2 regions of the Paenibacillus pedocola genome follow, and region 1 is predicted to be linked to the other one. Evidence: riboswitches for the same ligand, from Rfam matches in the RefSeq annotation. Region 1 holds a riboswitch; the other holds the start of a gene.

Region 1 (5,242 bases):
GGACAACGCTTGCCCCCTACGTATTACCGCGGCTGCTGGCACGTAGTTAGCCGGGGCTTTCTTCTCAGGTACCGTCACTCCGGTAGCAGTTACTCTACCGGACGTTCTTCCCTGGCAACAGAGCTTTACGATCCGAAAACCTTCATCACTCACGCGGCGTTGCTCCGTCAGGCTTTCGCCCATTGCGGAAGATTCCCTACTGCTGCCTCCCGTAGGAGTCTGGGCCGTGTCTCAGTCCCAGTGTGGCCGTTCACCCTCTCAGGTCGGCTACGCATCGTCGCCTTGGTGAGCCGTTACCTCACCAACTAGCTAATGCGCCGCAGGCCCATCCCTTAGTAGCAGATTGCTCCGCCTTTCATCCTTTTCTCATGAGAGAAAAGGAATTATCCGGTATTAGCTACCGTTTCCGGTAGTTATCCCAGTCTGAGGGGTAGGTTGCCTACGTGTTACTCACCCGTCCGCCGCTAAGCTTATCCCGAAGGATAAGCTCCGCTCGACTTGCATGTATTAGGCACGCCGCCAGCGTTCGTCCTGAGCCAGGATCAAACTCTCCAAATTGGTATTTAGAAAGAGCGATTGCTCATTTTGAAACATCTGACGAGAATTTGCATTCTCTAATTTCGGATCTCACCGAAGTGATTTCCGATACTCACTCGTTGTTCAGTTTTCAAAGATCAAGCTCGTTGTCAGTGTCGATTAGCTCGCCACCAGCAACTCTTATAATATATCACGTTTGATTTAGAAACGCAAGCTTTTTCTGAAATTTCTTATTCGGTCATTTCAGTCAAACTTTCGTGCGCTCTAACAACGCTTACCTATAATACCGCAGATACCTATTGAAAAGCAACCCCCTTAACTAAAAAAGATAACCTGCTTAATCCTTAAGCAGGTTATCTCACGTATTGTCTGGGGTTTATATAATGAATTATTAATAGAATTTTGCAGCGCTATATTTGCTTGCTATTTTGATCAATGCTGTTTCTTTACTGTTCTTAGTCAACCCGGCATCAACTGTTGTATCGATTGTTACCCATTTACCGTTAAGCAATACTTCATTCCAAGCATGGTACGTTGAAACATAACTGGTATTGCCCATTACCAATTTAGTCGGGATTCCTTCACTGCGCAGCATGGTTGCAAATAGCGAAGCATAATCGTAGCAGATCCCTTTTTTGGTGAGCAATGTGTTGTCGTTCTTGGGGATATAATCCTGCGTTACAGTTGCAGCCAGTTTGTAGTCGTACTTCACATTTGCAACAATGTAGTTATAGATGGCTGTTACTTTAGCTTCATCTGTTGTCAGGCCTTGCGTAAGCTGTTTAGCTTTCTGGATGGATTTATCGGAGGAGCTCCATTTGACGTTCTGTACGGAACTCAGGTATACGGCGTTGGCATTGCTCAAGTTAAGTTCTACATTTTCGGAAGAAATTACTTTATATTTGTTGCCGCTTGTATTCTCAAGAATAGATACTTTATATGTGCCATTCCCCTGTTGCAGTGGAAAGGATTCTGTGGATTGAAAAGCATATAAGTTGTAGGTGTAGCTGTTGCCATCCTTAGTGATCATGACTTTGATACGCTTGTCTGCGGGGACATCATAGGAAACTTCGACAACGCCCTGATCCAGTTTCGCTGTATTTAACCAGCCCGTAGTTGCAGTTGCAGCTGAAGCTGGGCTTGTCTGAACGGAAGTGACTACGACAAACAACGTTAATAACATAAAATAGAACTTTTTCATTGGATAAAACCCCTTTCGGTAGCTGGCTGCCATCCTTTCGGGAAGGCCCTTTAGCTTTGCGTCCCTACCTTTCGATAGGTTTGCCGTTATCGTTGCAGCTTTATCTGTTCTCTCATCTACCAATAAATGCTAGATTTCTCTCAAAAAAGCAAACAAAAAAAGCCCCTCATTCGGTAGCTGGCTGCCATCCTTTCGGGAAGGCCCTCTAGCTTTGCGTCCCTACCTTTCGATAGGTTTGCCGTTATCGTGTATAGCTTTTATAGTTATATAGTATCATATTGTCATCTATATACAAGCCCCAAATTGCTAGATTCCTACCATTTTCCACTAAAATTCTTCATAATTCGGGTCACAGCTCCTTAGCCTCAAATCAGGACAATTTTGCGTGGATTATCAAGCGGTGTGTCGGATTTACCAGCGGATCACAAGTAATCAGAGTAAGGATTTTATTAATGTTATCTCCATTCAGCACCGATACATCCGTCGGCTCTACTACGGAAATATCATAAACCTCGTATTGGTACTCTTTTGTACTCGTTTTGATCGAGATTGTGTCTCCAATCTTCACTTCATTCAACCGGTTGAACAGTCTTCCCGTAGTTCTTGACCGGTGAGCGGCAATAGCTGCATTTCCGACTTCGCCGAGCGGAGCCGTCTCCTTCATATGGGCAGCAGCATGCTTCATATTAGACTTGGTCGCCCCCTCTAAAACAGGCAGCTTCAAGTCAATCCGGTCAATCTGGATAATTCCGATGATCTTACCGCCCACCTTAATCTCCGGGGAGGGCTGTGCTGATGGCTGCACCTGTTCTTCATCTGCTGATTCCTCTGTGAGCAGTTGAGTCACCTCTGCGTACGGTTTTTCCAGATCCGGCTGAGAGGTCGGGGCTATCTCACTATAAGCCTGTTCGGCCTCTTTCAGCAATTTATCCTGTTGTCTGTCGTTATACCACTCGTTCGCTTTCGGATACAGCATGACAAGGATTCCGGCCAGTATAATCAAATAGGAAAACTTCCGCATATACATCACCCCGTTAGTCTGGAACCGGGCAAGCCCTGTTCTAATATTTGTCTTAAAATACCCACATGCGGCTTCCGAAGAAATTGATAATCACAGTGACAAACGTAACGAGCACCTTGGCAATCAATACCTGAAGCCCGAAGCTGTCTGTCAGAAGATGCATCAGCAGCACTGATATTCCAAGCACCACCAGATTGAGTACGATAAATTTCACCAGCTGCAGCCGGTCAGATCCAGCCTTAACGGCGTCACGGTCACGAAAAGTCACTTTTTTGTTCCAAAAGAAGCTGTTTGCTGTTCCTGCACTATAAGAAATGATCTGTGCCGGGGTATTGATCATCCCCAGTGAATGAAGCAGGGTAAATACTGCAAAATCAATCAGCGTATTCAGCAGCCCTACGGCATTGAATTTTAAAAACTGGATAACCCCCGCGTTCAGCCTCTTATCTGCCATCGTCATTGTCCTCTCGCATTTCATCATGCTCTCCGTCACGGTAGCCTTTGGTTTCGCGCACGATATAGAGCGGTCTATCCTTGGATTCATCATAAATACGTCCGATATATTCTCCGATTACCCCAAGCAGCATCAGCACGATACCGTTAAATAGTAAATTGACACCCACTATGGAAGCCCAGCCGGGAACCGTCCAGGAAGTAAATAACTTTTGAAACAATACAAAGAACAGGTACAGGAAGCTGGAGAAGGACAGGAAAAAGCCTATATATGAGGCTATTTTGAGCGGCTTATGTGAAAAGGAGGTGATGCCGTCGAGCGCAAACCGGATCATTTTCTTCAGCGGGTACTTAGTCTCTCCGGCGAACCGCTCCTCCCGTACATATTCAACCATCGTCTGCCGGAAGCCCACCCAGCTCACCAGACCTCTGACATAACGATTCTTCTCCTTCAGTCCACGCAGCACATCGCATACTTTGCGGTCAATCAGCCGGAAGTCGCCGGTATCCGTAGGAATCTCAACGCTCGTCATGCTGCTGAGCAAACGGTAGAAGAGCTTGGCGGTCACTTTTTTGAACAGTGTCTCCCCATGGCGCTTAAGCCGCTTGGCGTAGACTACCTCATAGCCCTCTTTCCACTTGGCGATCATCTGCAAAATGACCTCAGGCGGGTCCTGAAGATCCGCATCAATGACAACCACCGCTTGCCCCTCGGCATAATCCATCCCGGCCGTAATAGCGACCTGATGGCCGAAATTGCGCGAGAAGTCAATCAGCTTGACATGTTCGTCCCGGCTGCTGATACCGCGCATAATCTCAGCTGTACGGTCCCGGCTGCCATCGTTGACGAAGACCAGCTCATAGGAATCGCCGCATTCGTCCATTACTTTTCGGAGACGTTCATACGTATGCTGAATGACCTCCTCCTCATTGTACATCGGGACAATTACACTGTATCTGGCTTTCACCCTTGTTCCTCCTAAAAGTATGGTAATTATAAAACCGGCTGGCTCCTAGAACACCCAGGAAGGGAACCAGCGCAGCACAGTGTTGACATAATCGCCGCTCACCTGCATACCCGACAGCACCGGATAGAATAGGATAAAGAGCAGTGCCGCAAGGGCTACATAAGCATATCGGATATACTTGGCTTCGGGATATTTGCTGTCCAGCAGCTTCATTACATATACAATCGCAAGAATCATGAACGGCACCATAGCGAAATAATGGTACAGGAACGTCTCACGCGGAACGAGCATCCAAGGCACGTATTGCGAGAAAAAGGCGATCCAGAGCATGTACAGGCTCTTGTCTTTACGCTTCACGGTAAGATAAACCACACCAAGCATAGCGAAAATTCCGGTCCACCAGATCAACGGATTGCCTATAGTGACAATACTGCTTACTTGACCTTCAGGCAAGCCTTCGCCGCCGCTAAAGAACCATACTGGACGTTTCATAAACGGCCATTCCCACCAGGAAGAGGCAAACGGATGGGTAGCCACCAGCTGGCTGTGGTAGTCATACATATTTTTCTGGGCTTCGATCAGCCCCTTAATCGTGTACCCCTCGGCCGTAACGGACAGCACCGGGATAAAGGACAATCCGTAGATAACGGCAGGAATGACTACAAAGAACACGATGCAGCTTGCCAGTGTAATGACGGTGTTTTTCCAGAAGGTTCTGTCTGCTGTAAGGCAGGCGGTCTTGACCTCCTGATCACTCAGCTTGCCTTCCGCGAGCACACGTCCTGCTGCTGCATGTTCCTTATAACGCTCGAACAGCGAGAGAGCCAGCATAACAGCCAGCCCGGCACCGCCGTACAGCACAATCCATTTAGAGGCGACGCCGATGCCGAAGAAAAGACCGGACCAGAACAGCGGGACCAGTGTCCGGCGCAGCGGTTCGCGGTAAAAGTTCATTGTGAAATAGCGCTGCATGAAATAGAACATTAACATGATGAAGAAGACGCCATAGACATCTATTGTCGAGATGCGTGTCTGTGTAAAGTGCATGAAATCAAGTGCGAA
Region 2 (5,242 bases), 960 kb from region 1:
GGCAATTTTGACAAACAGGCGAATTTGATTGTTGTTCATATCGGATTTGTTATGCCCCTCATGATTATAATTCATTTCAATTATGACTGGGATTATTGTATCATTTGGAATGAAAATGAAACAAGAGGTGAATAAATGTCCGGACGTAATAAAACGATAGCTCTGCTTACTTTTTTGGTGATTGTCTGGGGGATCAACTGGCCCCTGTCCAAAATCGCCTTATCCTATGCTCCGCCGCTCCTGTTTGCCGGCATCCGGACGGTGATTGCCGGTATCATCCTGATCTTCGCTGCCCTGCCGAAATGGAAGCAGCTTCAGTTCAGGCGGCTGTGGCCGGTCTATCTGACATCGGCGATACTCAGTATCGTCTTTTATTACGGCTTCCAGACGATAGGCCTCCAGTATGTGCCTTCCGGTCTGTTCTCGGCCATTGTGTTTCTGCAGCCGGTGCTGCTGGGCATCTTTGCCTGGATCTGGCTAGGGGAGAGCATGTACGGGCTGAAAATATTCGGCCTGCTGCTCGGCTTTCTGGGGGTAGCCGCACTAAGCATCGGCGGGTTTAACGGAAGCATTTCTCCTGTCGGCGTTCTGCTTGCGCTGGCCAGCGCACTCAGCTGGGCATTTGCCACCATCTATACGAAACGGAATGCGGCCCGGGTAGATATGCTGTGGATGACGGCGATGCAGATCATGATCGGCGGAGTGATCCTGCTGTCAGCCGGTTCAGCCATAGAAAGCTGGTCAGCAATCACCTGGAACAGTGCTTTTATTGTTAACACACTGTTCATTGCGGTGTTCGTCATCGCGCTCGGCTGGATGGTGTACTTTAAGCTGATCAATGAAGGGGAGGCCGGTAAGGTCGGTTCGTTTACCTTCCTGATCCCGCTGATCTCCATCGGCTCAAGCGTAGTGCTGCTGCATGAGCAGATTACGCCCAATCTGATTGTGGGTATGCTCTTGATCGTGGGCAGCATTATTCTGGTGAATGTTAAGCTGGGGCGGACCGCCCGGATAAAATAAGAAGAGCCTGCCGGATGCTGCATGAGGTCCGGCAGGCTTTTTAACTGGGCTGAAAACTGTATGTAAGCAGTTTGCACTATCTTTGATTACCCGTCCGCAGATTCTGGGCTGTGAATACCGCATTCTCCAGCAAATCATCAATCTCTGTGGTATATTCGCCAATGCTCAAGCGGGTAGCGGAAATCCGGCGGGCACTAATTGTACTCCCTGCTGTAAGCACCGATTGCTGGCCGGCTTCTGCACCGGCGCTCTGTAAGGTGATAGCTCCACCCGCTTCGACTATGGATCCGCTGCATACCGATTGTTCCATGAGGAATTGAACATTCCCGGATGCCCGCAGCGTGCAGTTCCTGACGCCTTCTTTATGTATATAGAGGTCTCCGCCGGCTTGGAGCATGCAGCCTTCCGCTTCTGCAACATCAATCCGGGCATTCTCCTCCTGCAGGCCTTCAATCCGCTCACAAAACGCCTCAAGCAGCTTCAACAACGTCCCAATCACGGCATCCGTTATGAAGTCGGTGAACTGCCCCGGGTGCAGGAAGACCTCCAGCATATGTTTAATTTGCTCTGTATCCATAGGACAGGCTGACTCATTGTTTAAAAGCAGCTTCTGAAGCCCGGTGAGCAGACCCGGTATATGGCTGCATTTACTCTCCAGCAGCAGCATAACTACCAGTCCGTATTTCACTGCCTGCTGGCGTGACTGAAGATTCTGCTCCAGCAGCCTGGCTGCTTTTCTCAGTGCTGTTATTTCCTCAATCAGGTGAGCGGGTTGCAGGTGCAGCCGCCCTTGTCTCGCTCCGTAACAGCCGGAATATAATTGGCAGTCTGTTACCTTTCCCCGGATTACAATGCTGCCTGTGGCGGCAATCACAGCACCCTGGACATCGCCGTATATGTAGACATTGCCTAAAGCCTCAATGATGGATTGGTCCCTGACTCCTTCCGGTGCAACCACATCCCCTGCGAACATAAAGGCTCCGTCTGCTGTGTCCATGCCCCCTGGCATAATATAGGCAGACGGGAAATCAATACTCACCAGCGGTGTGCCGATGCCTGTGATCCGGGGTCTTCCTTCACGCAGTGCGATAATTTCTCCGTCTGGTAGCAGCGAGGTATCGGCGGCGTGCATCAGGCGGATATCTTCCGGCTGGGGTGACGGCAGAATGCCGCCATACACGTCAAAGCCGGGCAATCCTTCCCGCGGAGGCAATTTGCGGGCAAGCACTTCTCCCGGCTGGACAGACGCAATCCCCGGATAACCCAGATAATTCATAGGGTCGGGAGCTTCCGAACTGCTGAATTCTTCGGTCATATCCGGATGCAGCAAGAGCTCCAGCCGGCCGTTGGTACCGGGAACCGGGGTTTTGCCCACAGCAATGCAGACCGGAAGATAGGTCGGATTATTCAATTCGGCGTAAAGGGCAGGGATGTTGAGATTAGGGATGAAGGAGCTCTTCGGAAAGCCGGCCAGAATCTGATCTACAGTCAGCTTAGACAGCAGCAGATCATAGTCCGGCTCCGCCCGGACAGAGACTTCGGCGGAGGCGGGGCAATTCACAAGCTTCCAGGAGTACTTCTCCACACGGTAGAGGGTAAAGTAGGCTCTGAGCTTATCCTCGGAAATAGTAATCTGGTATTGCGGCTTCTCGCTGATCTCCCAGCTCAAATGATTGGCTGAAGTGACCCTGGTAGGTTCAGTTACCTTCCCGCCGTCTATCTTCAGGACGACAGGGTGAACAGCAGAAATCAGGGCAGCCTTGCCGCCTCGTAAAGGGGGGGTGATGAAAATCTGATCATTCTGTACAATGATTATTCCATCCTTATCTTCATTTCCGCCCATTCCGCTGACCGGATAGGACGGGGTAGAGGACTCCATGGGGAAAGTAGTGCTAAAGGCCGGCATTGTTTTATTGAACACATGCCGGGAATGGTCAAGGGTGCGCTGCGGCATAGGTATAACCTCGCTTTTCGTATTATCAAACCGGCAGCCTGGCAGCCATGAATGCACAGCGGCATTGTTAGGCCCATTGCTTTGCGTCCCGCCCTTTCAGGCAGTTTGCCTTTATACATGAAACATGATAAATACTCAGCATGAGGTCATTTGATGAAGTGTTCGACAATAAAATGATCATAACTGGTACTATAGTACTGAATTTCGACAAATTCTTTAAACAATCCTAATTTTATTCCTAGATGAGCAGGTTTTCAACTGTAATTTCACCTGAAATATATAAGATTTTGCATCAGCAAAAAAAAGGACACTCCCAAGCTTAAAGCTTGTGGGAGAGTCCATTATTTACAAGATGAATACCGCGCGCTGCTTCGGTTCTTGCCGGCAGAGGTGCGGCTGAAACTGCCGCATAATCGGCCTGTTCGATGACCTCCAGCACCCGGTTGAGGTGAGAGAAGACAGCACCGAGGTCGCGGATAGCCGTCAGCGGGCATATTCCCTGCAGCTCGGAGAACCAGGCCAGCTGCAGATCACGGGCATGCCGGAGCGACTCCTGCAGTGAGCGCTGGACTTCGGCGTCCGACAATGTCTTGGTCCCGTACAGGGCGATGCAGTCGGCAGTTGCGCCGGCAACCTCCACCATCCAGTCTGCGGCAGCATAATGCGCGGGCAGCAGAGAGAGCTCGTCGGCAATCTCTTTGACGTAGAAGTGAACCTTCTGCAGATGGGCCGTAGCCTGCGTCAACCCGCGCAGTCCGCTGCGGCAGGGGTAGTGCGATAAGGTGAATTGCATTTCATGGCGCAGCCGGACACTCTTCGCGAGCAGTTCCCCGGAGCGGGTCAGCGCCTTCTGGGCTTTTGCTGCGTCTCTGCCGCCAGTGGCCATCCCGCTCAGGGAATCCGCCAGCAGCAGGCTTCCTTCGAGTGCCAGGCTTTTCACCTTGACGAACCCTTTGGGCGGGACGATAATCATATTGATCAATAAGGCAATCAGTACGCCGATCAGGGTCTCGGCAACCCTCCACACAATATAGTGATCATGGTAGAAGGTAAGCGCGAGAACAGAGGTCACGCCAACCTGTGAGACAGCCTGAATATTAATCCGGCACGCGGTGGCAATACCGATACCCAGCAGCAGGATCAGCAGGATCGAGAGAATACCGATATCCAGGAAGCGGCCGACAATCAGGCTGACCGTTCCGCCGAGCACAATGCCCAGCAGGCGGTAGAGGCCTTTTTCAAGCGAGGCTTTAACTGTTCCTTGGGTGATCAGAATAGCTGCAAGCGGGGCAAAATATAAGTAATGGTCACCGTACAGACTATGAACTGCCACCCAGGAGAGCGATGCAGCCAGAGTGATCCGTATCATATAAAGGGATAATCCAAATTTCTCAAGGCGGTCTTGTAACCCCTCGTTCATTTCAGTCATCTTCTTTCATAAAAAGAGGAATTTTCAAAGTATTTTCAGACGGTTTCATTATAGCACCTCATACGCAGCGTAAAGGGGGCTATTTTTTACGAACTTGTTAAGATTCTGCAGGGCTATAAGCGTTGTTAGCTATCGCATATATGGGATACATCCTATATCATATATGATATGAAATGCTGTCGAAGCGGAGGGACAGAATTGTCGCCTAGGCAGTGCTGAGCCCGTCAAGGCCGATTGTGCGCTGTTAGATGAGGGTAAAAAGGTTTGTAATACATAAGGTAAGGGAGGTCGTTAGCTATCGCTACCCCGGAAGGCACTATTATTTCTTTTGACCAGGTTACTAAGCAATATGATGATGAGGAGGCCGTGTTAAAAGGTGTCAGCTTCGAAATCGAACGCGGTAAATTCTATACACTGCTGGGACCGTCCGGCTGCGGCAAGACGACCATTCTGCGTCTGATCGCCGGTTTTGCCGAACCGACTGAAGGCTCTATTTATCTAAACGGTAAAATGATCAACCACATTCCCGCCAATGAGCGTCAGGTAAACACGGTGTTTCAGGATTATGCCCTGTTTCCCCACCTGAACGTATTCGAGAATGTGGCTTTCGGACTGCGCATTAAGAAGCTTAAAAAGGATGTCATTACCCAAAAGGTGCAGGAAGCGCTCCGGTTCGTCAACCTTGTCGGCTACGAACAGCGTGCGATCAACGAAATGTCCGGCGGACAAAGACAGCGTGTAGCGATTGCCCGCGCAATCGTCAACGAGCCGCAGGTGCTGCTGCTGGACGAGCCGTTGTCCGCGCTAGACCTGAAGCTGCGTACGGAGATGCAGTATAT

Evidence for each region. Region 1 has a riboswitch for cyclic di-GMP ahead of QU597_RS03035 (transglutaminase-like domain-containing protein). Riboswitches for the same ligand answer to the same signal wherever they lie in the genome.
Region 2: linked by a shared signal. The riboswitch ahead of QU597_RS27505 (flagellar assembly protein A) and the one ahead of QU597_RS03035 (transglutaminase-like domain-containing protein) in region 1 are both predicted to bind cyclic di-GMP.

The regions. Positions count from the first base shown of each region.
Region 1 is NZ_CP134223.1:687,857-693,098, reverse strand. Features, by position in the region: rRNA gene QU597_RS03040 (16S ribosomal RNA) at 1-558, opposite strand, end outside; gene QU597_RS03035 (transglutaminase-like domain-containing protein) at 929-1,738, opposite strand; cyclic di-GMP riboswitch class I at 1,753-1,833, opposite strand; cyclic di-GMP riboswitch class I at 1,908-1,988, opposite strand; gene QU597_RS03030 (class D sortase) at 2,109-2,759, opposite strand; gene QU597_RS03025 (GtrA family protein) at 2,812-3,213, opposite strand; gene QU597_RS03020 (glycosyltransferase family 2 protein) at 3,203-4,180, opposite strand; gene QU597_RS03015 (phospholipid carrier-dependent glycosyltransferase) at 4,226-5,242, opposite strand, start outside.
Region 2 is NZ_CP134223.1:6,196,423-6,201,664, reverse strand. Features, by position in the region: gene QU597_RS27515 (LysR family transcriptional regulator) at 1-39, opposite strand, end outside; gene QU597_RS27510 (DMT family transporter) at 136-1,020, shown strand; gene QU597_RS27505 (flagellar assembly protein A) at 1,097-2,974, opposite strand; cyclic di-GMP riboswitch class I at 3,004-3,094, opposite strand; gene QU597_RS27500 (FUSC family protein) at 3,294-4,394, opposite strand; gene QU597_RS27495 (ABC transporter ATP-binding protein) at 4,701-5,242, shown strand, end outside.